Regions from separate parts of the Anaerosalibacter sp. Marseille-P3206 genome, predicted to be linked through region 1. Evidence: riboswitches for the same ligand, from Rfam matches in the RefSeq annotation. Region 1 holds a riboswitch; each other region holds the start of a gene.
What was found. Region 1 has a riboswitch for cobalamin ahead of BQ9840_RS04005 (FUSC family protein). Riboswitches for the same ligand answer to the same signal wherever they lie in the genome.
Positions count from the first base shown of each region.

Region 2: another riboswitch for cobalamin. It lies ahead of BQ9840_RS09070 (CGGC domain-containing protein); the one in region 1 lies ahead of BQ9840_RS04005 (FUSC family protein).
Region 3: another riboswitch for cobalamin. It lies ahead of sucC (ADP-forming succinate--CoA ligase subunit beta); the one in region 1 lies ahead of BQ9840_RS04005 (FUSC family protein).

Region 1 covers NZ_FUHM01000002.1:550,733-561,983, forward strand. Annotated here, with positions in the region: gene BQ9840_RS03965 (ASKHA domain-containing protein) at 1-241, opposite strand, end outside; gene BQ9840_RS03970 (methylcobamide:CoM methyltransferase MtbA) at 267-1,301, opposite strand; gene BQ9840_RS03975 (corrinoid protein) at 1,292-1,957, opposite strand; gene BQ9840_RS03980 (alpha-L-fucosidase) at 2,222-3,532, shown strand; gene BQ9840_RS03985 (spore coat protein) at 3,566-4,027, opposite strand; gene ymfI (elongation factor P 5-aminopentanone reductase) at 4,091-4,828, opposite strand; gene BQ9840_RS03995 (AzlD domain-containing protein) at 4,867-5,178, opposite strand; gene BQ9840_RS04000 (AzlC family ABC transporter permease) at 5,171-5,920, opposite strand; gene BQ9840_RS04005 (FUSC family protein) at 6,094-6,603, opposite strand; cobalamin riboswitch at 6,628-6,816, opposite strand; gene pepT (peptidase T) at 6,823-8,034, opposite strand; gene BQ9840_RS04015 (SDR family NAD(P)-dependent oxidoreductase) at 8,266-9,030, shown strand; gene BQ9840_RS04020 (hypothetical protein) at 9,106-9,777, opposite strand; gene BQ9840_RS04025 (TetR/AcrR family transcriptional regulator) at 9,812-10,381, opposite strand; gene BQ9840_RS04030 (ABC transporter permease) at 10,469-11,209, opposite strand; gene BQ9840_RS04035 (LPXTG cell wall anchor domain-containing protein) at 11,214-11,251, opposite strand, start outside.
Region 2 covers NZ_FUHM01000002.1:1,617,005-1,628,255, reverse strand. Annotated here, with positions in the region: gene ebgA (beta-galactosidase subunit alpha) at 1-764, opposite strand, end outside; gene BQ9840_RS09100 (SAM hydrolase/SAM-dependent halogenase family protein) at 933-1,910, opposite strand; gene BQ9840_RS09095 (protein kinase domain-containing protein) at 2,101-2,874, shown strand; gene BQ9840_RS09090 (MarR family winged helix-turn-helix transcriptional regulator) at 2,850-3,146, opposite strand; gene BQ9840_RS09085 (ABC transporter ATP-binding protein) at 3,238-4,008, opposite strand; gene BQ9840_RS09080 (FecCD family ABC transporter permease) at 4,008-5,099, opposite strand; gene BQ9840_RS09075 (ABC transporter substrate-binding protein) at 5,103-6,125, opposite strand; gene BQ9840_RS09070 (CGGC domain-containing protein) at 6,147-6,467, opposite strand; cobalamin riboswitch at 6,581-6,767, opposite strand; gene BQ9840_RS09065 (caspase family protein) at 7,139-8,656, shown strand; gene BQ9840_RS09060 (S8 family serine peptidase) at 8,715-11,251, opposite strand, start outside.
Region 3 covers NZ_FUHM01000002.1:2,266,477-2,277,727, forward strand. Annotated here, with positions in the region: gene BQ9840_RS12190 (peptidoglycan D,D-transpeptidase FtsI family protein) at 1-626, shown strand, start outside; gene pepF (oligoendopeptidase F) at 664-2,469, shown strand; cobalamin riboswitch at 2,579-2,770, shown strand; cobalamin riboswitch at 2,891-3,069, shown strand; gene sucC (ADP-forming succinate--CoA ligase subunit beta) at 3,190-4,350, shown strand; gene sucD (succinate--CoA ligase subunit alpha) at 4,364-5,260, shown strand; gene prdC (proline reductase-associated electron transfer protein PrdC) at 5,661-7,022, shown strand; gene BQ9840_RS12215 (proline reductase) at 7,042-7,692, shown strand; gene BQ9840_RS12220 (aminopeptidase C) at 7,761-9,101, opposite strand; gene iadA (beta-aspartyl-peptidase) at 9,137-10,282, opposite strand; gene BQ9840_RS12230 (NAD(+)/NADH kinase) at 10,372-11,184, opposite strand.

The DNA of each region.
Region 1 (11,251 bases):
AGACTAAACAACTAAGTCTTATACCATCATCGATTTCTTTTTTAGATAAATGCTTTAACTCTTCTTCAGTAAGACCATTTATATCTCCATCTAATATCTGTACCTTGCACTTTCCACAATAACCTTTTCCTCCACATGGACTCTCTATAATAGCCCCATTACCCTGCAATATATCAAGAAGACTTTCTCCTTCTCTATAATTGCAAGATATACCACTTTCTTTTATTGTTAATATGTTCATAGTACTCACTCCATTTATATTGCTATTATTTTGTTGACTCTTTAGCCACCTCTACTAGTGCCTGTATATTCTTTAGTTTAGTCCTTGGACCAATTCCACAAGCTGGAGACAATATATCTACTCCATTTTCTATACAAACCCTAGCTAGATTTTTAATAATATCTGAAGAACTTTTTTCAAGAGCTAAAGTACTTACATTTCCCATGATAGCTTTATCATTTACATTATTTACAACTTCTTTTACGCTAGTTATAGAGTCAAAACTTATAACATCACTTTCTAATGAATCAAGAATACCATAGACACTTTTTAATTTTCCACAAATATGAATTATAGTTCCTCCTGGAACCTCTCCTTTAACAGCCTTTATTATTTTATTTAAATACGGTACAGCAAATTCTTGAAATAACTTTGGCCCTAATATCTCTCCTGTACCGCTTGGATCAGAAATAGCTATTATATCTGTGCCAGCTTCTATCTGAGCTTTAGCAAATCTAATAAGACTTTCTGTAACAAATTCCATCAATTCATGGGCTTCTTTAGGTTTCTTCCTTAATTCCTTATAATAATCTACAGGTTCCATCACTGATGATGCCGTACTTACAGGTCCGACTAAATTTGCAATAATAGGAACTTCTGTATTCTTAGTTTTAAGAATCTTAATAGCATCTAATACCACTTTTACTCTCTTTTCATTTATATTAAGTTCTTTTAGATTTCTCCATTCTGTGACAGAAGCTATTGGATATTTTATCACTCTAGGTTCATTTATCTTTGTCCCTAAACCTACAGTTGCTCCCATGGCCTCTGCTTCTACTGTCATGCAAAAGGGTACTCCAAAGTTTTCAAATCCTCCATTTTCATATACTCCCATAGTTAGCTTTGCCATCATTTCAGCATTTTCGTGAGCTTCTGGCCATTTCACTCCTGTAATATCCATTACATCTTCTATGATCATATTCATCATTCCACCAGGACAAATACAAGGAGGACGATCTACGCTGTCCCCCTTAATTACACGATATAACCTCTCCTTAGCTGATAGCGATTCTATTGGCATTGAGTTTTCCCCCTTACTAATTCCTTAGCAAGTCTTGCTGCTCTTGAAGCTTCTGGTGCATATCCATCTGCTCCAATTTTGTCTGCAAAGTTCTGTGAAATTGGTCCTCCTCCAACCATAACTACTACATTATCTCTCATATTTTCTTCTTTTAACATATTTATTACTGTCTCCATATTATCCATTGTAGTTGTCATCAGTGTTGAAAGACCTATCAAGTTTGCTCCTAGTTCTTTTGCCTTTTTTACAAATTCAGCTGGAGGTACATCTCTTCCTAGGTCATAAACTTCAAAACCTGTAGTCTCTAACATAATCTTAAATAAATTCTTACCTATATCATGAGTATCTCCCTCGACTACTCCAACAATGGCTCTATATTTTTCATTAGATTCATCATGATTCAAATGAGGCTTCAAAACATCTAACCCTGCATACATAGCATCTGAACACATAAGTAATTCTGGAATATAGTATTCTTCTTCTTCATAAAGCTTACCAGCCTCATCCATGCCTTTAGCTAATCCATTAGCAATTCCTTCATAAGCTTCAAAGTTTTTTTCTATAAATGAATTTGCGGTAACCACTACTTCATCTTCTTCCATTTCTACTACATTTCTTGCTAATTCATTTAAAAGACTTTGTTTTTCATCTAGCATCTATATCACTCCTAACCTAGATTATTTTGTGAATATTCAATATGTATCATTTCTATTTTATACATATTTCTTGTGTGCTTCCAACGTTATTGAATTTTTCAATATGTAAGCATGTACCTATTTATACTATTTATAAGACAAGTAACAAATAATAAAGTTGCACCTCAAGAATATATCATCTTAATATCATTAAATATATATTTTTCCATAAAAGCCATCCGTGGTATAATACAATTAACAATAACAAATTTAGGAGTGAGCAAAATGAATCTAGTAGAGGAAAGAACTAAAAGAACGCAGTGGTTTTTAAAAGACAGGTTTGGTATGTTCATTCATTGGGGACTTTATTCAATACCTGCTAGAGGTGAATGGATAAGAAGTAACGAAAAAATATCTAAAGAAGACTATCGAGTATATTTCGATGAATTCAATCCAATTAACTATGACCCAAAATCTTGGGCACGTGCTGCAAAAGATGCAGGAATGAAATATGTAGTTATGACAGCTAAGCATCATGATGGTTTCTGTCTATTTGACAGTAAGCTTACTGATTACAAAGCAACTAATACCAAAGCAGGTAGGGATTTAATAAAGGAATATGTTGATGCTTTTCGTGAAGAAGGACTTAAGATTGGTCTTTACTACTCTACCATTGACTGGTATCATGATGATTTTCCTCACTATGGAGACAGACATCATCCTATGAGAGAAAATATAGCGTATAAAGATTTTGAACATGATTTTGAAAATTACCTTGAATATATGCATGGACAAGTCCGTGAACTATGTACAAACTATGGAAAGATAGATATACTTTGGTTTGATTTTTCTTATGATGATATGTGTGGTGAAAAATGGAAAGCAACAGAGCTTATTAATATGGTAAGGTCATTGCAACCTGATGTAATCATAGATAACAGATTAGAAGCTAGTGGAGAAAATGCTGGAAGTATTCGAACTAAGAATCCTAGCTTTTTTGCTGGAGACTTTGCTTCACCTGAACAAATAATTCCACCTGAAGGATTAGTTGATGAAGACGGACATTCAATACCATGGGAAGCCTGCATCACCATGAATAATCATTGGGGATATTGTTCAAATGACAAGAATTTCAAGTCTTCTAAAATGATTATCAGAAAGCTGGTAGAATGTGTTAGCAAAAATGGAAATCTGTTATTAAATGTTGGCCCAAATGCAAAGGGAGAAATACCTATAGAATCATTAAATATTTTGAAGGAAATTGGTAAATGGATAAAAGACAATGGTAACAGTATTTATAACTGTGGTAAATCTAGTCTTCCAAAACCAGAATGGGGTTACTATACTCAAAATGGTAATAAATTATATGCACATATATTTGAACCTAGCATAGGTCCACTTGGGCTTTCTGGTTTAACAAATAGAGTTAAAAAGGTTCGCCTACTGTCTGACGGATCTGAAATCAAAATAATCAATCCTTGGAATACTTTTGATTTTGAAGATCATATGTTTATTAATTTTGGTAGTCCTGGACAACTTACATACCCACTACCAAATAATATTGATACTGTTGTAGAACTTGAACTTTTAGAATAAAAAATGGATTAGGCTTAAAAGCCTGATCCATTTTTATTTTACATTGTACATTCCATGACTATTCATATAGTTAAATAGCTTTTCACCATGATTTTGTTCCTCTGTTTGTATATGTTGAACAGCTTGGCGAACTTTAGGATTTGCTGCCTCAAATACTGTTGTATCGTAAAACCCGGATACATATTTTTCAGTAGACAACAAATCTTCTAGTAATATTTGATCATTTACATTTCCACTAACTTGTTGTAATGTATTATCAGTTGGCAGAGTTGTTGTTCCACCACTATGAGCCATATTGGGTTCCATTCCTTGTAACATTTGGTTGATCATATCATAGTGATGTTGTTCATCTTGGGCAATTTCTGTTAATAAATTTTTAAGTTGTACATCTTGAACTTTGGCTGCATATCCTTGATATTTTTTTACACATAAATCTTCTTGTTTCTTGCCATCTTCTAATAACATTCTTTCCTTTTGAGATAATTTTATCTGCAAAGTATCACCTCCAATTATTTTCTATGATTATCCTTTGCAGATAAGGATTTTTTATACATCCAACTAACAAATTACAAAACCAGCACTTGCATTTATTATTTGGCCTGTTATTAAGTAAGCTTCATCTGTTGCCAAGAAATATACTACATTTGCAATTTGCTCTGGTTTGCAAATTATTTCAAGTGGTGTTTCATCCTTGATTATTTCCCGAATTTCTTCACTAACTCCTGCAATCATATCAGTATCCACTGCTCCTGGAGCTACAGCGTTAACCAATATATTAGAAGGACCTAGTTCCTTAGCCAATGCCTTAGTAAAACTTATAATTGCACCTTTCGTTGCAGAATAGTGTGCTTCACAAGAAGCTCCCACCAATCCCCAAATAGATGAGATATTAATAATTCTTCCTGCCTTTTCACTAATCATTTTAGGAAGAACGCATTGACAACAATTAAACATTCCGTTGACATTTACATCAAAAATTCTTTTCCATTGTTCTTGAGTAATATCAGTGAACAAAGTCATATCAGCAATGCCTGCATTGTTTACAAGTACATCAATATTTCCGAATTTTTTATATCCTTCTTCAAACATTGCTTCAACTTGTTTTCTATCAGAAACATCAGCTTGTACAGCAATAGCATTTGCACCTGATGAAAGTAACTCTTCTAATAAAGAAAGAGCTTTGTCTTTGCTTTTATGGTAATTAATAATTACATTATAACCTTCTAAAGCAAACTTTTTCGCCGTAGCTCTTCCTATTCCCCTAGAAGAACCGGTAATCAATACTGTTTTTTTCATATGATCATATCTCCTTATATCTATTATATTCCCTAATTCTAGAAAATTAATCCACATAAATATACTGCCAATACTGAACTCAAGGCAACTGTCAATAATCCTTTTTCAAAATAAGCTAAAATTAAAGCTGTAGCTGTACCTATTATTGAATAATATATGTTTGAAGTAGAGAATAATATACTTGGGAAAGTCATAGCTCCCAAAACAGCAAAGGGTATGTAGTATAAAAAAGATTTTATAAATCTTGATTTTATTTTAGTCCTACAAATTGCTATTGGAATAACTCGTATTAAATATGTAACTGCAGCCATCATGATTACTGCTATTAGTTTTTTACTCAAATTAATCATCCTTTCTTGGGAAAAGTATTGCTCCTATAGTTGCTGCTATAACAGTAGTAATGATTATACTCCATCCTCCTGAAATTATTTTCATACTTGGTAACAATTCAAAAGTACAACTCATTAATACTGCAACTATTACAACAATTAATGCGGATTTAGATTTTTTGGCTGATGGAACAATAAGTGCAATAAACATTGCATATAATGCTATTCCCATTGAACTTTGCAATGATTCTGGCAATAATGAAGTTATCATTGCTCCTAATGTAGTACCTAAAGCCCATCCAAAATAAGGACAAACAGTTAATCCCATCATATAGGAAAAAGTAATCTCTTTTTCTTCTAAGGATGCAACTGTAAAAATCTCATCTGTAATTCCAAAAGCCATTATACATCTCTTTGCCAAAGATGTTTCAGGTGAAATTTTCTGAGAAAGAGATAATGACATTAGCATATAACGTACATTTATTACAAATGTAGTTAATGTAATTTCGAAAATGGAAGCATTAGCTATAATTAAATTGGCTCCTGCAAATTGTCCTGCAGATGTAAGATTTGTTAATGATATCAAAATTGCCATCCAAATAGGTATACCCCCATTAACTGCCATCATGCCAAATGTAAAAGCAACAGGAATATACCCTAGTGTGATAGGTAGTCCATCTTTTGCACCTTTTAAAAAATCAGATTTGCTTTTTTCTTTCTTAGAAATAACTCGATTGTCTCTTAAACTATAGAAATTATTCAAAACTACACCTTCCTTTCATATATTGTATTTTAATTCACAAACTCCATTGTAACAAAAATTATAGAAAAATAACAGTATTTTTGACAAAAATCCTTATTATTCTCTTTATAATAAAAAAACATTCCCTTAAACTTGCAGTTTAAGGGAATGTTTGGATTGCCTTATAAAATAATTTAAAGTGTTTTATTTATTAAAAGAGAAATTAATATTCCTATTAATGTATCAATTATCCTATTTAATGCAAAAATAGTTGGTGATGCATCTCCTATATGAGATACTGTAATACTTAAAAAGACTACACAACTAATATAAGTTGAACTAGCAGTTTTGCAATAAACATTTGTATATATAATTGGAATCAAAAACAAACTTAAAATTAAATAATAAATAGGACTAAATAACTCAACATTAATATAGTCAATACCTACTATAACTAGCAGCCCATATAGTCCACCAATTATTGTTCCAATCATTCTATTTTTTCCTACTTTAAAACTATTATCATGACTATTTTGCATGCATAATATTGAAGCTATTGCAGAATAAAAAGGCGATGTCTTTCTAATGAAACTTATTAAAAAACACAAGTATACTGCAATAACTGTTTTTATTACTCTCATACCTAGAAATTTGATTTTTTTGTTTTTCTTTTCCATAGTTTTTTCCATAATTATAACAAACAACACCTCCCCATCCTCGTGAGTAATAAACAGCGTTTTTCTATTGGCAGGTCTCCTGACTTAAGAATTGCAAACCTTACACCTTCCCATACTAATGTACAGTGGTATAAGTAAGGTTCTATCTATTACAGTGGCGGGACCGTATCGGAATTTCACCAAATTTCCCTTTTAAACAATTTAATAGTATTAGATTGTACCAATAGTCAACATATTAAATTTTATCTATTTAGCATTATTTTCAATAATCTTTACAATCAACTGAGTTGCCAACTTCATAGATTCTGTTGGTATCAATTCAAATCTTCCATGGAAGTTATACCCTCCTGTAAAGAGATTAGGACATGGTAAACCCATATAGGAAAGTCTTGCTCCATCTGTACCGCCTCTAATAGGCTGAATTTGAGGTTTGATTCCAAGTTCTAGCATGGAGTCTCTAGCAAGGTCTATAATTTCCATATGTGGCTCTATTTTTTCTTTCATATTATAATAACTGTCTTTTATTTCCACGGTAATAATGTTTCCATATTTTTCATTTAGGAAATTAACTACTTTTTTAAAATGTTCTTTCTTCTCTTCAAATTTATCCATGAAATGATCTCTAATAATATAATCTGAAACAGTATGTTCTACACTACCATTCATATCACACAATAGATAAAAGCCTTCATATTCTTCTGTATACTCTGGTTTTTGATTTACTGGCAACATACTATCAAGTTCCATTGCAATTCTTAGAGAATTTATCATTACATTTTTTGCTGAACCAGGATGAACATTTTGTCCTTCAATTTCTACCTTTGCACTTGCTGCATTAAAGTTTTCATATTCTAGTTCACCTAATGGTCCTCCATCAACAGTATAAGCAAAATCTGCTCCAAATCCTTCTACATCAAATAAATCTGCTCCTCTTCCTATTTCCTCATCAGGTGTAAAGCCAACTTTGATATCTCCATGTTTAATTTCAGGATTTAGTATCAAGTATTCCATGGCACTAATGATTTCAGCCACTCCAGCTTTATCATCTGCACCTAATAAAGTTGTCCCATCTGTAGTAATAAGTTCTTTACCTTCAAGATCCTTTAAAAATGGAAACTCCTTTTGTGTCATAGTATACTTATCATTTAATTTAATATCTCCGCCTTCATACGTGAAAATATTTGGATTTGTACATTTACCATCCAAATCAGGACTAGTATCTAAATGTGATATAAATCCTATTGTTGGTACCTTTTTGTCAATGTTTGATTTAAGTGTAGCATATATATATCCATTTTTATCTTGTTTTACATCTTTAAGACCTATTTCCTTTAATTCTTCTACTAATAAAGCCCCCAGTTCTAATTGTCCTTTTGTACTTGGACAAGTACTACTATTTTCATCAGATTTTGTATCTACTGCAATATATCTTTTGAATCTATCAATAACCTTATCCATACTATCCCTCCTTGAATTTTGTAATTCTTTTTATTTCGTCACTGTTGCTTCCTTATATACTAGTATATATTTAACCTTGTTTTATGTCCATACAAAAACACAAAGAACATTTTTAAAATTACATAATATTGAAAATATCTTTTTTAATGTTTATAATCTACATTTATTGGTATATTAATATAATAACAAGCATAACTCTTATTAAGAATTTAACCAAAAGGAGTGTTTTATATGAAATTACATGGTAAAGTAGCTGTAGTAACTGGAGCAAGTGCAGGGATGGGTAAAGATATTGCCTATTTATTTGCAAAAGAAGGTGCTATAGTCTATGCAGTTGCTAGAAGAGTTGAAAGACTTGAGGAACTGGCAAACAGTGTAAAAAACTTTGAAGGAAAAATAATTCCATATGGTGCGGATTTGATAAACAAAGAAGAAGCTGAAAAAGTTATTGATTTTGCTTACAATAATTCTGGGAAATTAGATATATTAGTAAATAATGCAGGTATAATGGATAATTTTAGCCCTGTAGGCGATGTAGATGATAATATGTTGGAAAAAGTTTTTAGTCTAAATGTATATGCACCATTCTATACCAGTAGAAAAGCAGTAAAGATTTTTTTAGAACAAGGTAGCGGTAATATTGTTAATGTTGCTTCTATTGGTGGCTTATACGGTGCAAGAGCTGGAGCTGCTTATACTGCATCTAAACATGCTTTAGTAGGTTTAACTAAAAATACAGGATATATGTATGCTAAAAAGAATATTAGATGTAATGCTATATGCCCTGGTGGCGTTGAAACTGAAATAGCTACTGGAGACTTTATGAAAAATGTAAATCAAGAAGGACTTAATATTATAATGGCAAATGTAGGTGGAAATCCAAGAAGCGGAACCGGTATGGAAATTGCTAATTTAGCACTGTTTTTAGCTTCTGAGGATTCAAGTTTTATTAATGGCCAATGTATAACTGCCGATAGTGGATGGACGGCTTACTAAAAAGAAATTCCAACTGTTAAAATACAGTTGGAATTTCTTTTAGTGCAATACTATTTTCTTAATAAAAACTTCTAACTAATGGTTGCAAACAACAGATTTAAATTCTCTATACCCCATAATTACTACCCAAACATAAGCAAGAGTTTTTGGTATCATTAATATACCAATCCATGGGATTTTATTAGACCACAATACAACTGGTATATATAATGCAAAGGACAATACAATAGCAAGCCACATATATTTAAAATTATTATCCCCATGTTTTTTGACTTCTGAATAGAAAATACCTATAATGATAATCCCCATAATTAAAAATGGAATATTTCTATATATTCCCCACAAAACAGGTGGATTAAATATTAACCATTCATTTTGAGGGAAAAAGCATAATCCTATTCGTATAATACTTAAGGCATAAATTGAAAACGTAAGCTCCTTACGCCCTACAATACTATAACGTATTCTCCATATATGATATAGTATGACATAAAATATTGTCATAGTAATTGAAGTTATAAATTTTCCAATTCCTAATATATGAGCATTAGATTCAAGCCCAGTTGTAAACAATGCATACATTCTAGGTACTAAATGAAATGCATCCCCTGCACCTAACAAAACAGCCATCAAACCAAATAACTTATATTGTTTGTTATTCCCACTTTTTGATATCATTATTGTCCCCAATATAATAACACTAAACAAATAGATAATATCAAATAAAGATTCCATAATAGCCTGCATATTATCACTCCTTTTTAATATTTGTGAACAAAGTTCATTGTTGATTAAATATTATTTTTAAAATTTCAATAAAAAAACTTATATCTTGTTCTTCACTTTTAAGCATAATCAACATATTCTCAAATATAAATTTTGCTGTTTTTTCTTTTGTAATGATATCAGACCATTGATACTCTTTGATACAATTATCCATATCCATTAATTCTATTATTATATTATAAATTTTTTCAAAGTATTTGTTTTCTCTTTGTTTTCCAAGCAACTTTTCATCCTTTTTTAATAGATACAACTGTTCTAACCAGTTTTCCTTAAATTTGCTAAGATATGAATATAAAATATTATAAATTTGTTCTAAATTTTGATAAAAATCATTACCTTCAAGGTCCTTCCAATCAATCTCTGAAAAAGCACCTTTCCAAAAATCTTCAATAATAACTACTAATAAATCTGCCTTTGATGGAAAATAGTTATACACTGTACCAATGGCAATTCCGCTGTTCTTTGCTACTGAACGAATATTTACTTTTGAAATGCCTTGTTTAATAGCGATGTCTTTTGCTTGTGATAAAATGATTTTCTTGTAATTTTTATTATTGTTATCCATATTTATTTCACCTCATGAACATTGTTCACTCTAATATTATATTATAATTATATTGTTGTCAATATTTTTCTTGGGAATTAAAAACAGTTAATAACTCCTTCTTTTTAGTGTACGTACTGAGAAAAGATGCCCTACTAAAAACATTACCAAATTAATAATGATAAATAATATTAAATCTATTCCTTGCATAGGCATTAATACCCTAGATCTCATAGCTACTGTACCTTGTGAGTAAGGATAAATTCTTAATAAATCTTGACTGATAAAGATAATAAAGAATCCTACAAATGCACCTGCTGTTGCAATTCCTATAGGTTTGGTAAAGCTCTCTGTTCTAATATTAAAAAATACTTGAATAGATATAATGGATGTTCCTCCTAGCCATCCTAAAATCGTCCATAATAGGAACTTAACTTCATCTCCTTTTTCAAAAGGAATATCAACAAATTTTCCTATACACATAAACAAAGTATAAAAAATAAATTGAATTAATAAAACATATATAGATAATATGATTATTTTACTAAGTACGATCCTCCCTATACTAGCTCCATTAGCTTTCATTCTTTGCCAATTCTTATTTCTATTTTCTACTCCAACAACTACAGAGCAGAGAATTGCTATCATAATTGGAAAGAAAATCTGACTATAATAAAAAGCAGATTGTCCCCACAATACAAGGGGTAAGGTTCCCTCATTTAAAACATCTCGGTTCATAACAAAAATACCTGTTCCTATAAATAAACTAAATGCCACAAAGAATAGCCCAATAAGCAATAGATAATTCTTCTTTGTTTTTTTAAATTCCACTGTAATATAATTAAACATTTGATCACCTTCTATTCTTTTTCTTCAAGATACTTGAAAATA
Region 2 (11,251 bases), 1.1 Mb from region 1:
TATTCTATTTTGTAATCTCCTTCAGCTTTAGAATCAATATTTGCTATAACAGTCTCTATACTCAATACACCATCTTCATAATTCTCATCAAGCTTAGTCTTTATAAAAAAGTCCTCAATATGAACTCTGTTTCTAGCAATTAGAGCCACATCTCTAAATATGCCACTTAACCACCACATATCCTGGTCTTCTAAATAACTGCCATCAGTCCATTGATATACTCTTACAGCCAAAGTATTCTTTCCAGTTTTTATGTATGAAGTAATATCAAACTCTGAAGGCATTCTACTTCCTTGACTATAACCAACTTCCTTTCCATTAACCCAAAGATGAAATCCACTATCTACTCCTTCAAATCTAAGTAACACTTGAAGACCACTCCAATCCTCAGGTATATAGAAATTTCTTCTATAACAAGCAGTAGGATTTTCTGATGGAACCCTAGGCGGATCAACTGGAAATGGATATATCAAATCTGTATAATGAGGATAACCATATCCCTGTAACTGCCAATTCCCAGGAACCCTGATATCATCCCAATTACTCACATCAAAACTTTTTTCATAGAAACCCTCTGGAGACTCTTCTGGAGTATTAGAATAGTAAAACTTCCACATTCCATTGAGAAGTTTAAACCTCTTTGCCCTTCCCCTTTCAAAAGTAACGGCAGAATCTATGTCATCAAAAGACATAAAATATGCCCTACTATCTAATCTATTAAGTTGTAAAACCTCTAGATTGTCCAAATCTTTAAAATCAGCCATCTCCCAACCTCCCTTTAGTATTAACCCATGTGTTAAGTGATAGTAAACATTTTCTATAAGTAAAATAAACTAATTAATATTATTATACATTATATTTACAGTCAATAAAAACTCCTTTCAAGAAAAAAACAGACTAACCTCATTTAGATTAGTCTGTTCAAATAATTATTATTTCCCTATTTTTGTTATCTTAATAGTCCATTCTGCACCTGAACTTACTCCATGTTCTTCTGCAAAACTACCCATATTAATAGCAGCTGAAACATTCAACAAGCTATTATAGTATAGCAATGGTTTGCCTAATTCTACATCTCCAAAGCTATCAGCAAATGGCATATCTCCTTTGTATACCACCTTATCGCCTTCTAATATTTCAACTCTAAACATATCTCCAGCCTTAACATTTAACTTTTCAAACATTTCATCTGGGATATTGGACCAAATGTTTCCATATTGGATATCTAATACTGGAATATTACCCATAACAGTTTTATTCTTAATAGTTGCCTTTTGGTAAGGCATCTTTACTATTTCTTTTTTAAGCTTAGGTCCTACATCTTCAAATTTGATTTGACCTGAAGCAAGTCTTGCTCCTACATATGCAAAAATATCTCTTCCGTGGAAAGTATAGGATTTTTCAGAACCTTCAAGTCTATTTTTCTTTTCATCAATTTTTCTTACTTCTTCAATTCCCATATCTTCTGCAACTAAACCAAAAAGTCCGTTATCTGGTCCTACAAAGTAGTATCCATTTTTAGTTTTTAGTACAACAGAATTTCTGTCTGTACCAACACCTGGGTCAACTACTCCTACAAAAACTGTTCCTTCTGGCCAAAAGCTACAAGTTTGTTTGAATCTATAAGCACCTTCCCAAATATCAAAACTTGGAATATCATGAGTTATATCAAACATCTTTAGCTCAGGATCTGTTTTAAAAGCAACACCTTTCATTGCAGATACAGCTCCATCTTTTAGACCGAAATCTGATAAAAATACTAATGCTGACCTTTTGTCCAAATAACTTTCTGCTTTTGCAGTTGTCTTTGCCTCATCAGCAAAAGCAAAACTAGCTGTTGATAGCACTAATACTAGTGCAATAAGTAAACTAGTTAACTTGATATGTGTTTGTTTTTTAGAATTAAACATGCAATCCCTCCTAATATATTTGTTCTGATTACTACCAAAATATTATACCACAAATAAAAATTAGTGCTAGGAAGTAAGTTACTGAGTTAGTAAATATCGCCACTGATACTTTGTCAATTGTATTGCTTTTATAGCACATATTTGTATATAATGTAATAAAAGAAAATTATATCATCTAAGGGGTGATTTTATGGAGTTAATTAATAATAGGTATAGAATTATTAAAAATCTAACACAAAATAATATATTTTCTACCTACCTAGTTCTAGATATGTGGGATGAAAATAAGAAAATGCAATTAAATGTATTAAATTATGAATTTATGCCTAGTTCACTGATAGATTTTTATTCAAGTGAATTTCTAAGCTTCATAAATATCAACAGTGATAATATAGTTAAAAATTATTATTTCAACAGAATATCTAACATTGATAATAAGGAAGTAACAGAAGAACAATATTATTATACTTATGAATATATCAAAAAATCTATGGAATTATTAGAATACATAGAAAATATGGACTTTTTTGATATTATAGATATTTTTGTAGAAATATGTAAAGCTATAAATTATCTTCATCTAAAAGGGCTAAACTATGGTGAATTGAATATAAATAATATATTGCTCATAAAAAACAATGGACACTATAAATTGAAGCTTAAAGATTTAGCAACAGTAAAATTAGAAAAAAACTGCTATATAGATGACAATACCGACTGTTCCTATTTTAAATCCCCTAGAATACTATCTAATGAAAATCCAGATAAGGCATCTGATATATATTCACTAGCTACTATATTATTAACTATGCTTAGAAAAAAACAAGGTAATTTAAATCCTAAAGATGATTTAGCTATATTCAGAAAAGAAGTACAGGATGAACGCACTCTAAAAGTACTAAAAAGGACAAGGGGACAGGTTCACTGTCCCCTTTATCATTATAGATTTTTTCTACACAGTTGATATAATTCTAATAGTTCTTTATCATAATCATTTTGTAATTGATCCTTCATCCTTTTCCCTTCTTCAGTAATTCTATAATAAACTATCTTAGCAGATTTATATTCTCTTTTTAAATAGTTTGCATCTTCCAATTTGTTAATATATACATTAACCATAGATGGAGCTCCATCAATTATTTTTGCAATTTCTTTTTGAGTTGTATCCGGGTTCATTTCTATATGTTGTAATAATAATAACTCCTTAAGTTTATTTGTTGGTTTAAAAAACTTCATGCCATCACCTCTAGAACAAATTATATCAAATTCTAAAGTAAACAACAATTCAGATACAACTCAAATTATATCCTTAACCATAGAAAATAGTTTAAATATGAAATGGTTTAAAAGCTATACTCATAATCTTGTTTTCCTTGTTCAAAATTATTTCTGAATCAACATCATATAGTTCCTTTATTAATTTTTTAGTTAATACTTCCTTTGGAACACCATAATCTACAATTTGCCCATCTTTCATTGCATATATTTTATCGCAATATAGTACAGCTATATTTAAATCATGAATAGCTGATATAACCGTAATATTTAGACTTTTTGCAATAGACATAAACTGAAGTTGATATTTTATATCTAGGTGATTTGTAGGTTCATCTAGAATCAAACATTCAGTATCTTGAGCTAATGCTCTTGCCAAAATTACTCTTTGTTTTTCTCCACCAGATAAACTATTATAATCTCTATGTGCAAAATCCTCCATTCCTACCTTTTCCAAAGAACTTAAAGCTATTCTATAATCCTTATGGTTGTCCCTTTCTAAAAATCTTTTATGAGGAGATCTTCCTATTAAAACCATATCCAATACTGAAAAATCAAAATCTAATTCATTATGCTGAGAAACTACTGCGATCTTTTTTGCAGTTTCTTTTAATGAAAGATCCTCTATATCTTTATTATCTATAAATATAGTACCTTTTTTAGGTTTTAATGTACGATATAGACATCTTAACAATGTACTTTTACCACTACCGTTAGGACCAATTATTCCTACAAATTCATTATTAGAGATATTGATACTTAAATCCTTTAGTATTTGTTTTCCACCTAAAAAAACAACTAATTCCTCAGAGCAAACTTCCATCACCTTCCACCTCCAAAACCATATGATTTATTTATCATTAAATATATGAAAATTGGAGTACCTATCATAGATATCAGTATACCTATTGGTAACTCACTACCTGGTATTATTATTCGTGATAAAACATCTGCCCATATTAAAAATATAGAACCTATTAAAGCCGTAATTGGTATAATCTTTTTATGATCGGTTCCGAATAATATTCTTACAATATGTGGAATTATTAACCCTACAAAACCTATAATTCCTGATGAATACACTATTAAACCTATGATTAAAGAAGTTACAAGTAAATAAACTTGACGATATGTGTGCAAATCTTTTCCTAATGTAATAGAAACTTCATCACCAAGAAGCATTAAGTTTAAAGTTCTATATTGAGTTATAAAAAATATGGTGGAAATTATTATTATAGGAAATATGAATTTTATACTTTCCCATTTAGCACCTGCCAAACTACCCATTAGCCAATAAGTAATGCTCCTGATTTTCTCTTTGTTCTTGCAAAAATATACTATAAAGCTAGAAAAAGCTGAGCATAAGGTACTAAGGGCCATACCAGATAATAATAATTTTGTAGAATTAGCCCTACCATTTATATTCGCCATAGTTATTACAAGAATGGATATGGCAAAAGCTCCTATAAAAGCACATATCCCAACATAATTGGACCCAAGGGATATGCCCACTCCCAACATAATAGCTAAAGTTGTCCCTAAATATGCCCCAGATGATACACCTAAAATATATGGATCAGCTAAAGGATTTTTAACAACTGCTTGCATTATTAATCCTGATATTGATAATCCCATACCAACACAAGTAGCTAAAATAATCCTTGGAAGTCTTATAAACCAAACAATATCTATAATTGCATCGCTAGGAAGAGTATCTGGGTTTCCTATAGAAAATGTCTTATAAAATATAATCCTATAAATGTCTTTAAATGATATATCAACAGACCCCATAGCTACAGATATTAATATTGAAAATACTAATGCAACTAAAAGTATAATAGAAACACCTATATATATAGGTGTTCCCTTAAATAATCCCTGTTGAATATCCTTATCTAAACTCTTCTGTTCCATATTCTACTCCTCATAAAGGTCTGGATATAAACCTTTGCTAATAGTTATTATTCCATCTAAAGTTCTAATACCACTAGCATAAACTTCGCTTAACATTATAGGATGTACCCTTTCATTTTTTATAGCTGCTATACTAGAAAGAGCAGGATTTTCTGTAATAGCTTTTAAAGCTGTATCCCTATCTATTTCATCACCATAATAAACAGTGAAAATTACATCAGGATTAAGTTTTACTAAATCTTCTCCACCAATATTTCCATTTTGCCTTGCAACTAAATCTGCACCAACCTGAGTAGCTACATTTCCTCCTATACTATCTTCTCCATAGATTCTAAATACATTATCTCCACCAATTTCTAAGATAACAGTTTTTACTGGATCTTTATCTTTTGCAAAATTTTTAGCTTTTTCTATTTCATCTTTCATGTTGTTAACTATTTCATTTGCTTTATCTTCAACATCAAAAATTTTACCCATATTTAAAATATCTTCATATTCGTTTTCTAAGGAATTAGGTTGTACAACACCACTATTCTGTGCCATATAGGTGTTAATCCCTCTTTCATGCCAAAAATCAACATCTCCTAAATTCTTTTCACCAAATAGAGAATACCAGCTTAGTATAAAGTCAGGTTCCATTGCAAGAACTTCCTCTTTTGTAGGTCTATTTTCATAATATTTAACTTTTTCAAAAGCTTCTTTGTATTCGTCTTTTACTTCATGATCTAATCCAGCTGTAGCAACAATTCTATCTTCCAATCCTAATGCTAATAATGTTTCAATAGAATTTTGATATACAGCCAAAACCCTTTCTGGTGACTTTTCAAATGTAATCTCCACAGGTTCAGCAGAATAATTATACGTCTTTATAGTTACTGGATAGTGAGATTCATTATTATTTTCTGACTCTTCCATAGACTCTTGAGCAACTGTAGAAACATTTTCCTTAACATCAGATTCCTTACTACATCCAGTAACTCCAAAAATCATAATTATAGCTAAAAACAAACTTAAAAACTTTTTCATGCTATCCTCTCCTTATGTGTTTTAATGAGTACCTTCGATAATCTGAATACCCTTTGATTCAAAAATCTCCTTTATTTCGTCTAATCTATTAGCTTCACATTTAACTATACAAACTCCTAGATGAAGTTTATCAACTCCATTTTCTTTTAATTTTTCTGCTATATTTATTATATTTTCCTTAGTATTTTTAGAGCAAATATCACAAGTAAAGAAAGACATAATTTCAGTATCTATATTCTTATATTGGGAAAAATGTTTTTCTTTATTATTATAAGCCCTGAAACATCCCATAGTTGTACATATACCATTAATTTTTTCACATATTCCAATTGCTATTTTCATATTTCCCCCTAATTAAATTTAATAAAAAAACAATCCTTTAATACACACAACAAAGGATTGCTCATAGAGAATGTCTATAAACCATTTTATTTACCCCCTTTATCGTCCGTAAAGTATAGTAATATAAAATAGGCAGGTGTTCTGACTTAAGCCTCATTGTTTTTTCAGCCTTCCCAGTTTCCCAGTGGCATATTGAAAAAACTACTCTATTACAGCGGCGGGACCGTGTGGGATTTTCACCCAACTTCCCTTTTAATCTACAAATTAAAAATTAATAGAACCTATTTTAAACTATTAAATTGACAGTTAAATTTTACTAGGTGGTTAAAGATTTGTCAAGCCCAAGTACCGTAAGTTTTGCGACAAAAAAACCTTCCCTACTGTCTCACCTTATGTCGCAGCATGGTTTTATTTAGTCTCCATAACAAATCTATGAACATTAGCCAAATATATATCATTGAATTGTTTTTAATATTTTTATATTATATATTTGAAGGTTGACATAGCACTCAACCTTTAGACTAATAGCAGTTCTGTCTACAACTGAGGCAAGCTTATAGCTTGCCTTTACATATTAAAACTCCTACTTTATAGAAGGAGTTTTTTTTTATTTATCGAATATATAAATATAACATTATTCTGCAAACATATTTATACAAGGGGGAGATAATTTGATTAAAAAAAATACTATAATTACAATATTAGCATTTGTTTTATTACTTAGTTTTGTACCAACTGTAAGCTATGGAATTGAAACTCCAACCTACAGAGCTTTACTAATAGGTAATAGTAATTATCAAACTTCTGAAAACCTCAATGGTCCATCAAACGACTTAATAAGAGTTGAAAATGCTCTTACTTTTAATTACTTTGGAACAAACAATACACCTTTCACTAGTATAATAAAGAATCAAAATTTAACAAAAGATGAGATAATAAATAGTATTAGAGAAGCATTTAAAGACGCTAAACCAAGAGATGTTTCCTACCTATACTATTCAGGCCACGGTGCATATGATATTTCAAATAATACATCCTATTTAATAGGAGTAGATGAATATGGTTTAAGCGTTCATGAATTAGAAAAAGAACTAAGAAATATACCTGGGACAATTGTAGTGATATTAGATAGTTGTCACTCAGGAGGATTCATAAATAAGAGCTTTGGAACAATGTCTGAAAACAACTATACAGAAGAAGATTATCTAAAAAATTATAATCAATCTATTTTAGATGCCTTTACAAAAATAAAAAGCCGAAGCTACTTAACAGATAGTAAATACAAAGTTATTACAGCAGCTTCAATAAATCAATATTCCTATGAATATAATTTTTCAGATAGTTGGGGGTGGGGAGGAGAATTCACTAGAGCTTTTGTAATGGGCAATGGATATAATGGCAATTTTCTAGCTGATGGTAACTATGATGGTAATGTAACTCTACAAGAAATTTATTACTATACTATGAATAACGTAAGAACAAGTAATGTCCAAACATATCCTATTGGTGACAACTTTATAATTGGCTCTACTATAAAAAAAGCTTCTCCTGAAAATATAATTACTTGGAAAACCTCTTATGATATTCCTCTTAATAAGGCATGGAATATTAAATTTAACATGAAATTAAATAAAGATGCATTGGAAGATAATATATATATATTAGATTCTAATGGCAATAAATTCCCAACAGATGCTAAAATAAGCTCTGATGAACAAAACATTACTATTACTCCTTTAAAAAACTATGATTACAATTCCCAGTATACTATAGTAATCGAAGACAATATATACTCACAAAGAGGACATAGACTTAAAGATAAAGTATTAGCCTCTTTTTTCACAGTAGAAGGTATAATAGATTATGAAAATACATGTTTAGATTTTGTTCAAAATGGCCATTTCACTAATCATTCATATCCAACTATACGAGAGGCCTTTGACAACTACTTTTATAATCCCGCTTGGGAATATTTCTACTCCAATGAAGATACACATGTAGTCGAATTTAATGGGATGGTCAAAAAAAATGGTGTTTATGGAAATCTAATAATACAATTCACAGTAGACTTAATAGAAGAAAACTTTAATGTAAACTATGTAGCATTTAACAGTGAACCTTTAACTACTAAAGAATTTGAAAGCCTTTTAAATGCAATATATGACTATTATATTAATACACATAAGTAAAACACAGAAACGAAAGAAGAACTCATTTCTAATTAGAAATGAGTTCTTCTTTGTTTATTTATTCAGTTCTTTCAATTGTTATAACTTCCTCCACCATATTTCCTGCCATATCTACAAGAACTATTTTTAATTCATTAATTCCTATATCTAAATCTACATCAAAAGTAAAGCTTTCTTCAATAGGTTCTACTATTGAATATTGAGATAATCTATCAACTCTATTAACTTCACTTCCATTAATATATAAAGTTAAAGCTGGAAAATTATCTTTCATCAATATTTCTAAAGTAGCGCTTTCATCTGTAAGCTCTCTTTCCTTTACTTCCACTGTCAACTCTGGTTCAGTAGTATCTACCCAAAATCTTCTAACTATGCTAGTCTCTACTCCACCTTGACTAATAGAAAGGATTTCAACCTCATGATATCCATCTTCAAACTCTAATTCAAGTTCAAATTCATATCCTTCACCACTTCTTATTACTTCATCATCTTGTTTTATTTCGATCTCTTCATTATAGGATACATCAGCTTGTATTCCATTAATTTTAACTACAGGAGTTAATGTTGTATCAAATACATAACCACTAAATTTAATGACATTTTCATTGTATGGCTCTAGTAATTCAGGATTAATTAAGTAAATAACTGGTCTACCTTCATCCTTACCTTCCGCAATATTCTTTTCCCTCATATTACCTGCATAGTCTAATACCACCACTTTAATCTCATAATTTGTTAACCCTGATAGATGTTCTAACATATCTATTTCAAATAGATTTTGTTCATCTTCTACTTCTATATTTTCTACAGGTTTGTTATTAACAAATATAAGTATTCGTGAAAGACCTATTCCACTATCTTCAGCTTCAAATTTTAACTTTGAACTATATTTATCAAATGATAAATTGCTTATCTCTGGTGCTTTAGTATCCACATATACAGGTATTTTCTTTTCCTGCCACCTTGCTCCATCATAATGGATTTTAGATTCAATCTCATAATAATACAATCCATCTTCAACAATCTCACCATTTATCTTACCATCCCAAGCTCTATTAGGATTGAAAGAAAATGGTAATTTCCTTCCTCCATCAATATAAGTTTTTGATGCAAACTGCTCTGTTAAAATAGTTGATAATTTGTTTCCTTCACTATCTAAAATATTATATCTAACTTCTTCAGCATTTCTCATAAATGAAGGTATTGGAATAACTATATTAGTTCCAAATATTTCACCATCAGCAGTACCTGGACTAATAGCAGCTTTACTAGGAATCATAAAGTTGAATTCTCCATCTATCATTCCAGCATATCCATAATAGGATTCTTCTCCTAATTCTTCAAATCCGTCTAATATCTCTGGTTCATCCCAGCTACCATAAAACCCTAAGAAAGGTATGCTAAGTTCAGGATAAGTATCAGAAGTATCAGCTAATCTAACAAATCCTTCAACAAACATATTTCTATACAATTCCTCATCCATTCCAAAATCTACATGTAAAGTAAAATCTACATAATCCTTTGCAGGAATCGTTATAGTATCTGGTCCTGATACTACTTTATCAATTTCTCTAGCTACTAATAAATTGAAATGATCTTGGTAAATATAATCAGTTAACAAATCTAAATCAATACTATAAGTAATCTCCTTATCAGTTGTATTGATTGCTCTTAAATTTAAATCAAATTCAGTTTCATTAAAATCAAACAACTCTACCTTAGCCTCATTATTTAATCTATTAACCACTATTACTGGTGTAACTATGGCACTTTCTACATCCATTAATCCTGCGCCCTGTTTTCTTGGTGAAATAGCTATGTTTTCTTCATCTAATAAAACTTTAGCTGTATTCATCAATAGTATCTTTGCTAATTTAGTCTGCTCACCAATAGAACTTTCTTTAGCTGACGATGTATAAACCGTTTCATTCCCATGTATATCCATATAGATAAGTGTTTTAGGAAGAACAGACAAATCTTTTACTTCCTCATTAAACAATGTAATTATATTCCCTTTGCTAGTTTTAATATAGATTGGTTCGTTTTCTGTAATAGCCTTTAATATTTGCTCATTAATCATATCACTATATTCTGAATCCAATAACCTTCTATCATAAGCCCTATTTCCAATAATTATAGAATTATTAGGCAATGGTGATACCTTATCACCTATTTCATCACCTATAATTAAATCTTCAAGATGCAATTCATTTAATCTGCCATTTTTACTAATATATTCCTTAACTATTGCAGCACCACCTGAAACATGAGGAGCTGACATACTTGTACCACTCATAGTCCCATAACTGTTATTTTGAAGTGTAGAATATATTTGTCCCCCCGGAGCAGTAATTTCTGGTTTTAACTCTAAACTTGGAGTAGTACCCCAAGAAGAAAAATCAGACATCTGTCCTGACATAGGGTTTGGAACTTGCATTTCATCATCTGTGAAACTAACAGTCTTAATAGGAGATTCAAGCATTTTATCTCCACTACTATGTCCAACAAATACAGCAGGTATTGTAGCTTCAGGAGGATAGGCCATATTAATTAACTCTTCTCCACCATCTTTGTGATTATATACAATAACTCCAA
Region 3 (11,251 bases), 1.7 Mb from region 1:
TGGTTAAATCGTGTAACTCATATTTTGCACAAATGGGTATTCAAGTTGGGAAAAATAAGCTTGGTGAAGTTTCTGAGAAGTTTATGTTAAACAATCAAATACCATTTGATTTACCTGTAAAAAAATCTTCATTTCCATATAAGGAAGGTATGGGCAAAACTGATTTAGCAGCATCTAGCATTGGTCAAGGGAAAGTACTTGTTACACCATTGAATATGGCCCTTGTTGCCTCAGCTATAAGCAATGGTGGAGATATGGTAAAGCCAATATTAGTTAAGGAGATTATATCTCCTGATGGAAAGGTAATAAAAACTAATTATACTGAGACGATTTCTACAGTTACAAATAGTTTAGTGGCAAATGAGCTAAAGGATATGATGGTAGAGGTAGTAAAAAGGGGAACAGGTACAAATGCTAGGATAAAAAACATAAAAGTAGCTGGAAAAACAGGAACTGCTGAAAATGCATCTGGCAAGACTCATGCTTGGTTTATAGGATTTGCACCAGCAGATAATCCTAAGTATGCCATAAGTGTTATTTTAGAAGAAGATGGGACTACAGGTGGTAAGAGTGCAGCGCCTATAGCTAGAAAACTTATGATTGAAGCTTTAAATAGGATAAAATAATTTTAATTAAATTTTATTTATATAGGGAGGAATTATTATGGATATTGAAAAAACAGGTTTATTAGAAAGAGAAGAGATCCCTGTAAAGTATAAATGGGATTTAGAGTCAATGTATGCAAATAATGAATTATGGGAAAAGGATTTTGAAAAGGTAAAAACTTTAGCAAATGAAATTGAAGTTTACAGTGGAAAAACAGTAGAAAGTAGTAAGAATTTATTAGATGTTTTGGTGTTAAAAGATGAATTATATAGACTATCTTACAATGTATTGGTGTATGCAAGAATGAGATCTGATGAAGATAGTAGAAACAGTACTTATCAAGCCCTTACAGACAGGGCTATGGGTTTGGCAGCTTTGGTACAAGAGAAAACTTCTTTTATAGTACCAGAAATACTTTCTCTAGATGAAAGTGAAATGGAAAAGTATATAAATGAGCAAAAGGATTTAGAAGTATATAGACATTTCTTAGATACAATCTTAAGAAAAAAAGAACATGTATTATCTCAAAGAGAAGAAGCCCTATTAGCTCAAATGTCAGAAGTAAGTGAATCACCACAAAATACTTTTTCAATGTTAAATAACGCAGATATTAAATTCCCAAGTATTGTAGATGAAAATGGAAATGAAGTAGAAATAACTCATGGAAACTTTATACCATTTATGGAAAGCAAAGATAGAAGGGTGAGAAAAGATGCTTATGAAAATCTATATCATACCTATGGAAACTTTAAAAATACTTTTGCTTCTACATTAAATGGTTGTGTTAAGAAAAATATTTTTTATGCTAAGGCAAGAAATTATAACTCAAGTATAGAAGCATCTTTAGATGAAAACAATATACCTGTATCTGTATATGATAATTTACTTAATTCAATAAATAACAATTTAGATGCAATGCATAAATATATCAGTATTCGTAAAAGAGCATTAGGAGTAGATGAACTTCACATGTATGATATATATACTCCTATAGTTAAAGATACTGATATAAAAGTTCCTTATGAAAAGGCACAAGAGGTAATCATAGAAGGACTACATCCTCTAGGAGAGAATTATTTAGAAGTATTAAAAGAAGGATTCAACAATAGATGGATTGATGTGTATGAAAACAGAGGTAAAAGAAGTGGAGCTTATTCTTTTGGGACATATGATTCTAAACCTTTTGTACTATTAAACTATCATGAAACTCTTGACAATGTATTTACAATTGCTCATGAAATGGGACATTCTATTCATAGCTATTTTACAAGAAAGAATCAACCATATATTTATGGAGGATATAGTATATTTTTAGCCGAGATAGCTTCTACTACTAATGAAGCTCTTTTGATGGATCATATGCTTAAAAATGCAAAAGATAATAGTGAAAAATTGTATTTACTAAATCATTATTTAGACCAATTTAAAGGTACTATTTATAGGCAAGCTATGTTTGCAGAATTTGAAAGAGATATCCATGAATATGTTGAAAATGGAGGCGCACTAACAGCAGATTACTTATGTGATAGTTATAAAAAATTAAATGAAAAATACTATGGTCCTGATATGGTAATTGACGATGAAATAGCAATGGAATGGGCTAGAATACCTCATTTTTATTACAATTACTATGTGTTCCAATATGCAACTGGTTTTTCATCTGCAATTTCGCTATCAGAGAAAATACTAAAAGAAGGTAGTGAAGCTGTAGATAGATATATAGAGTTTTTAAGTAGCGGAGATTCAGATTATGCAATAAATGTACTTAAGAGAGCAGGAGTAGATATGACTACTAGCGAACCAATAGATAAGGCGTTGAAATTATTTGGTAAGTTAGTTGATGAAATGGATAAATTAATTTAGTATAAAAGGAGACCATTAGGTCTCCTTTTTCAAAATAATTATAATATTGACAAAGTGATTTATTTAGCATAAACTAGAGTTGGTTAGTGAAATAGTTATATGAAAATTAAATACCGTTATGTTTATAAGTTTATTTATATAATTAATAGGGAAGTTGGGTGAAAAGCCCACGCAGCCCCCGCTACGGTAAGTATTTCTTCATTATGATTGAAGAGTGTTTATCAATATGCCACTGGATTTTTCTGGGAAGGCGATAAACATATACTAAGCCCGGAGACCTGCTTATAAACAGTTTGCATTTTTCGGTGGGAAAAATAGTAACAATATGTTGTAGGACTTTGTGTTTATATATAAAGTTTATATATTTGTGTATTTTTCTGCCGTTAAAAATTTAACGGTTTTTTATATTTTTTGATACAAAATTAAATAAGAGGCTATTGGTGTAATAAAAATACTTAAAAGGGAAGTTTGGTGAAATTCCGACACGGTCCCGCCACTGTAATAGATAGAAGCTTATCAAAACCACTGTGCATGAGCATGGGAAGGTGAAAGATTCGTTATTCTTAAGTCAGGAGACCTGCCAATAGTAGCAATGCTGTTTATTACTCACGAGGATGAGGAGGTGTTATTAAATTAGTAGAGTTATCTACTTGTTAATTATGCCTTTCTGCCTTTAGAAAGGTTTTTTTGTGTGAAAATTAAAAGGAATGGAGGATTAATATGAATATTCATGAATACCAAGCAAAGGAAATATTAAATGAATATGGGATACAGGTTCCAAGGGGGCAAGTAATATTTACTCCTGAAGAAGCTTTTAAGGCGGCATGGAGAATAGAAAGCGATGTAGCAGTTGTAAAAGCACAGATTCATGCAGGTGGTAGAGGAAAAGCTGGAGGAGTAAAAATAGCAAAGAGTATTGATGATGTAATGCTTCATGCAAATGAACTATTAGGGAAAAAACTAGTTACTCACCAAACAGGACCTGAAGGCAAAGAGGTAACACGACTATTGATCGAAGAAGGCTGCGATATAAAAAAAGAATATTATATAGGACTTACTTTGGATAGAGGCACATCTAGGATTGTTTTAATTGCATCTGAAGAGGGAGGAACCGAGATTGAAAATGTAGCTAAAGAGATGCCAGATAAGATATACAAAGAAATAATAGATCCTGTTATTGGATTGACTCCTTTTCAAGCACGTCGCATTGGTTTTAATATTAATATTTCTAAAGAGCTTATGCAGCAATTTGTAGAGTTGTTACTAAATTTGTATCGTTGTTTTGTAGATAAAGATTGTACTATTGCAGAAATTAATCCTCTAGTAGTTACTGAAGATGGAAGAGTAATGGCATTAGATGCGAAAATGAATTTTGATTCCAATGGGTTGTATCGTAATAAAGATATATTAGATTATAGAGATTTAGAAGAGGAAGATGAAAAAGAAATTGAAGCTTCAAAATATGATCTTTCTTATGTATCACTAGATGGCAATATTGGTTGTCTGGTAAATGGCGCAGGTTTAGCAATGTCAACAATGGATATTATAAAATATTATGGTGGAGAACCAGCAAATTTCCTAGATGTTGGTGGTGGTGCCACAGAGGAAAATGTTAAAGCGGCGTTTAAGATTATTCTTTCAGATAAACGCGTAAATGGAATATTTGTTAATATCTTTGGAGGAATTATCAAATGTGATGTAATTGCAAATGGGATTGTTGAAGCTTGCAAGGATATAAAGGTCAAAGTGCCTATTGTAGTTAGATTGGAAGGTACTAATGTTGATGAAGGAATAGAAATACTTAACAATTCAGGATTAAATATTGTTACTGCAAATTCAATGGGTGAAGGTGCTAAGAAAATTGTTGAATTAGTAAAGTGAGGAGGGAATTTTTATGAGTATATGGGTTAATAAGGATACATTGGTAATTGTACAGGGGATAACTGGTTCAACTGCTAGTTTTCATACAAAGGAAATGTTGGATTATGGAACAAAAATAGTAGGTGGTGTTACTCCAGGTAAGGGTGGAACAAAAGTACAAGGAGTTCCAGTGTTTAATACGGTTAAAGAAGCTGTAGAAGAAACTAATGCAAGCGTTTCTGTTATTTATGTTCCTGCTCCTTGGGCTCCAGATGCAATAATTGAAGCAGTTGATGCTAAGTTGGATATGGTTGTTTGTATTACTGAACATATACCAGTGCAGGATATGGTAAAAGTTAAGAGATATATGGAAGGAAAGAAAACTCGTTTAATAGGGCCTAATTGTCCGGGAATAGTTATACCAGAGGAATGTAAAATTGGAATAATGCCTGGATATATTCACAAAAGAGGTCATGTAGGGATAGTATCACGTTCTGGAACCTTGACTTATGAAGCTGTTTATCAATTAAGCCAAAAGGGAATTGGACAGTCTGCAGCTGTTGGTATTGGTGGAGATCCCATAAATGGAACGAATTTTATAGATGTTTTAAAGGCATTCAATGAAGATGAAGATACCAATGCAGTTATTATGATTGGTGAAATAGGAGGTACTGCAGAGGAAGAAGCAGCGCTATGGATCAAAGAAAACATGTCAAAACCTGTAGTAGGATTTATAGCTGGTGCCACAGCACCAAAAGGTAAGCGTATGGGCCATGCTGGAGCAATTATTTCAGGAGGCAAGGGAACAGCAGATGAAAAAATAAGAATGATGAAGAAATGTGGAATAGAAGTAGCTGATACATGTGCCACAATAGGAGACACTCTTGTTGAAGTTTTGAAAGAAAAAGAATTGTTAGATTATTGTCTATAAAAATGTATTGACATATATATATAAAACAAATATTATATCAATAATTAAATAAAAAACATTTCGTCTTTTATATGGATGAAATGTTTTTTTATCAGTTATTTAGTCCTATCATGAGAAAGGATAGTTTAAAAATAGACACGGAGACTAAAAAACGACACACATAGATTGTTAATTTAATGGCATTGTAAGTATACATTATTCAATTGATATGTGAAAAATAAATCAATTAATAATGGTCAATTAAAAAATTAATGTCTATTTTCAGACTCTTGTTTTTTTAATTGACTAATTTTACCTTTTATAAAATCTAGTTTAAAAAGGATGTAAATCAGTATTATTAGCGGTTTTGACTATATTATTTGCAAATTAATTATTTATAGATTATTATATATATTGTGGTATGATATTTGCAACATACTTAATAGATGTTACATTAATTTTATGGGAGGTGAAGGCCTTGAAAAGAATGTCATTTATGTTAAAACAACATATAGGAGCACCATGTAATCCAATAGTTAAGGCTGGAGACGAAGTGAAGAGAGGACAATGTATTGCAGAGCCTTCAGGACTAGGTGCTAAAATATTTTCAAGTATTTCTGGTAAAGTAGAAACTGTTAATGATACTGAGATAGTAGTACTTGCAGATGATGTTCAAAACAAGGATTATGTTAAAATAAAGGAATGTGATTCAATACTTGATACTATTTATGAAGCTGGGATAGTTGGAGCTGGTGGAGCTGGTTTTCCAACTCATATTAAGTTGAAAGCTGATATACCAGATGGTTATATAATAGCAAACTGTGTTGAATGTGAGCCAGCATTGCATCACAATATTAAATTACTAGAAGAAGACCCTGGTGTTGTAATAAGGGGTATAGAATATGCAATGAAGGTTACTAATGCTCCAAAAGCGTATATAGGAATAAAAGCTAAACATAAAAAAGCTATTGAAGCTATTAACAAATATTTAGATGGCAATAAGGATATTGAAATCAAAGAATTAAAAGATATCTATCCAATGGGAGAAGAGAGAGCACTTATTCATGCTATACTTGGTATTTGGCTTGAACCAACACAATTACCACTAGAAGCTAAATGTGTAGTTATAAATGCTGAAACTCTTTCAAATATAACAAGAGCTGTTGAAGATAGAAAACCTGTTATAGACAAAGACATGACTATTATTGGAAAAATAAAAGGTGGAAATGAGCCTCATATTTTATTCCAAGTACCTATTGGAACTCCTATTAAGGAATTAATTGAAGAATGTGGAGGAATAGATGGGGAATATGGAGAAGTAATCATTGGAGGACCATATACAGGCAAGGCACAAGATTTAGATAGTTCTTATGTTACTAAGACTTCAGGAGGGGCAATAGTTACTATACCTTTCCCTAAATATGAAGGCCCAATAGGTCTATTAGTTTGTGCCTGTGGTGCAAATGAAGAAAGACTAAGAGATGTTGCAGCTAAGATGGGTGCAGAAGTTGTTGGAGTTACAAAGTGTAAAAATGTTATAGATGTAAAAGGTGCAAATAAATGTAAGACTCCAGGAGATTGTCCGGGACAAGCTGAAGGAATTATCAAGCTAAAGAGAAGTGGAGCTAAGAGAGTTCTTATTTCAAACTGTAGTGACTGTTCAAATACAGTAATGTGTTGTGCACCTAAGATGGGACTACCTGTATACCATCATACAGACCATGTATTTAGAACATTAGACTATCCATTGACAAGAAGATTACCTATGGAAGAAAACAAGTAGTTGAAGGGAGGTTTTATATATGTCTATGAGTGCAGAATATGCAGAATCAGTAAAAAATGAAGTAGCTGCTGTTTGTTGTAGAACTGAAGAAGGTACAGTAATTACACCAGAAAATTTAGAAGATCCAGCAATATTTCCAGATCTAGTAGATTCAGGACTTATGAATATTCCAGATAATTGTTTAAAGGTTGGAGAAGTTATTGGAGCAAAGATTACAAAGACTATTGACTCCTTAACACCAATTACTCCTGATATTGTAGAAGGAGCAAAAGCTATCGAAGGAGCTACAGATGTTGAAGTTACAGATTCAGATGAAAAAGCTGTTTTAAAATTCAATAAAAAAGCAGGAGATATTATAAACCCTGAGGATTTAGAAAATCCAATGCATTTTGAAAAACTTGTAGATTCTCTTCTTATAGATTTAAATGATAGTGTACTTACAAGAGGGGAAGTTGTAGGAAAGAAATTAGCTAAAGATGTATTAGCTTTAACGCCTGTAACAGGAGATATGATCGAAGGATTTGTTGAAAAAGAAGTACCAGCACAAGAAGTAAAATCAACTCAAGCTTCTACTATAAAAGGCGGAGTAGTAAAGATTAAGATTGGTGAAGGTAAAAATATAAACATAGAAATACCTGTTGGTATGAAAGGAAAAATTTCAATAAAATAATACACAAGAGTGTTATCATATAGGTTAAAAAAAGGCTTCCTGAATCTTTCGATGGAAGCCTTTTTTATCTAAAATACTGGACCCAATGTGTTCCAAGGACTTAACATTATTGGTTCTTGTTCATAAGCTTTTATTATTTCTTCAGGTACATATTTTTTATTTATAGCTACTCTTAAGACATATTCATCAAACCATTCATCACTCATTATATAAAAACCATTATTTCCGGCAGATTCTCCCCAACTGTTTTGAACCTTCCATCTATTAGGTTTACCATCTACAAGGTTTACCCCGGTAAAAGTCATTACATGGGCTGAACCACTAGCTTTGTACATGAGTCTTTCTTTTTTATTCATAGTAAATTTAGTATTTAAAACAGTTTCATAATTAAACAAATTCATATCCATAATTCCAAATTCCCTATGAGACATCTTTCCTACATCACAACCAAAAGAAACCTGTTCTCCCCCTTTAATTTGAGATATAGCCAATTCCTTTAAAGTATTTATATCAACATTTAAATATTTAATTGGTTCATCGTCAACTACATTTCCATGATATTTTAGAGAATAGGTTTTTCCAAAAGGTTTATCATCTGTTGGATAGTTTACTAATATTATATAGTCTTTTGGTTTTACTTTTGAATATTTATTATAAAAATCTAAAGGTGTAATATCTCTATCTCTATGGAAAACTCCATTAAGGTCTCTATACTCAAAATCAAAAGTTTTTGGTGGTTCTCCAAGAAAATGACATAATATATTATATATATCTATTAGCATATTTTCTTTTTTATCTCGAATGGAATCAATTGTATTGTTTTGTCTATACATTTCTCTCAATACTTTAGCATATTGTCTCATCTTTTCATTTAATATTTGATTAAGTGTTTTTGAATCTTCTGAAGCTTTAGAATCTGGCATTGCATATTTAGGAACTACTCCATACTTTTCAATTATTTTTGTAAACAGTCCCCATCTTCCTCCTTCATGTATAGGAGAATTAAGTAGTCCAATTACTTCATGATCTTCTAGCTCTTTGTCAATAGTACTGATTATATTTTCTAGAAATAAATTAGATTTTTCTAGCTTGTCCCAGAAGAATATATAATTTTGAGAGAGTTCAAAATTTTTTTCATCCATCTGTAAACTATTAGAAATACTATATCTTACACAGTTTAAAGCTCCAAACATCCAACATCTTCCGGTTTTCATTTGATTTGTAACTTTTCCAACATCTATTTCTTCTGAAAAATGGTAATGCATATTTGCAACAGCTTCATGATTTAATGCAACATCAACAAGACCATTTCTTATTACAGCATCAGAATATACCTTGTTATTTATATCTGAGTTGTAATATTTTGAACATCTTTCAATAAGTTCATTTGTCACTGATTTTTTGTCCATAAATCTAACCTCCTGTATTTAAAAAAAATTTAGCCTTATTGTTCATATGTTCCTTTTTCTATCAGTACACCCTCATGCATCATCAATTTACCCTTAGCAATTACGGTTTTTATTTCTAGATTTTTATCTATAACTAGTAAATCAGCATCTGAATTTTCTATTATTGTTCCCTTTTGAGGATAAAGATTAAGTGCTTTTGATGCATTTGTTGTAAAAAACTTTAACGCCTTTTCAAAGTCAAATTCTAGGTCTAGTACCATTGTTTTAAATTCTTCATATAAGCTACTTACTTGAGACGCTCCTATTTCTATGATATTGCCTTGAGAATCATATTTAGACCAGCTTCCATAGCCATCAGAACTAATAGTAATGTTTTCTAGAGGTACCTCCAAGGATTCTGCTCTTTGAATCACCTTTCCAGGAGACAATTCTTCATATGTTCCACAAGTCAAGTCAATTATACCTCCATCTTTTGCATATTCAAAGGCTTCCATTAAAAGATCTTCTTTACGATTTACATGAGTGGGTCTTATTGTCCTAAATGGAATATCTGTTTCTGCTAAAACTTGTTTTATTGGCTGCAATCCTTTTTTCCCATTTCCCATATGGGCAACTAATATACCTGCTTTTCCAGCAAGCATTCCAGCTACTCTTACATCTGAGGCTAATCTTGCTAGTTCATCTTGAGTTAGACTAGAAGATCTGTGGTCTGATAAAGCTATTTTAGCTCCAATTATTTCGTCTATAAATACAATATCACTCTTAACTGAATTAGTTAAAGTTGGCGATGGAATTTCGTAAGCTCCAGTAAGTGCATATACTGATATTCCTTCTTCTTTAAGAGATTTGGCTTTTGCTATAAGATTTTCTATACTTCTAGTTGTAGAGTCAGTTCCCAAAAGGCCTACTACAGTTGTAATTCCTGCTTCTACTAATTTAGATAATGTGATTTCAGGTACTCTCGTTTTAAAACTACCTTCTCCTCCTCCTCCAATAATATGTACATGATTATCTATGAATCCAGGAATAAGCATTTTGCCAGTGCCATCAATTATTTGTATTTTGTTAAAAAAGGGGTGGATATCATCTTCAATTAAGGATATTTTACTATTGCTAATCAAAACATCCTTTGTTTTTAGGTATTCTGGACTATAGATTTCAATGTTTTTAATCAATATCATATAAATCCCTCATTTCCTTATTTGATTATTCTATGTACATTATACATTCTATATTATGATAGGTCTAGGACCGCCTCTTTTGTTTATGTTTATAGGAATTTACTCTTTAGATTGTTCCAATACATATCTTTATCAAACACTAAACGGAAAATAGTTGTTTTTGACATATTAAAGGAAACCTCAACTATATCATCATATTTATTTTGTACTCCGTCATTTATTATCAATATAGAATTTTCATAGAGATATTCTGGTTTGATTTTTATTGTCATATCTCCAGGGATTATAGCACTATTTAATAATGAACGATATGCTTTTGAGCTTATAGGAGATAATGGTGTTAATTGCAATGTTTTAAGTGTAGGATATACAATACATCCTGCACTAGAATAGTTATAAGCTGTGCTTCCAACTGGAGTTGAAACAATAAGGCCATCTCCACTAAACTTTTCTAGATGGTTATCATCTATAAATACTTCTAAATGGACTACTTTGGATTCTATACCTTTTATAACTATTTCATTAATACCCAATAGATTTATACAATCTGTTTTTGTACAAACATTAGCTTCTACAAGGAAAATTTCTTCTATAAAATAAGCATCATTTATATAGTTATCTATAAAACTATCAATTTTTTCTGGGAGTATTTCTTGGAAAAAACCTAAATGGCCTGTATTTATGCCAACATAGGGAATTGAAGAAAAATAATTATTATGCACAGCCCTTAAAAAAGCACCATCTCCGCCAATACATATATTTAGTTCTGCATTGGCATCATATTCTTTAGGGATAGTAAACCCCTTACTTTCAAGTTTCTGAGTTAAAACTTCACAAGTTTTTATAGAATCAAAATTATTATTTGGAATAATATTTATTATTCCACTTTTATTAAATGTCAAGAAAAAAACCTCCTAAGGGACCTTTTATTTATACTATGTATTTTGATATAATAATCATCGTTTGCTT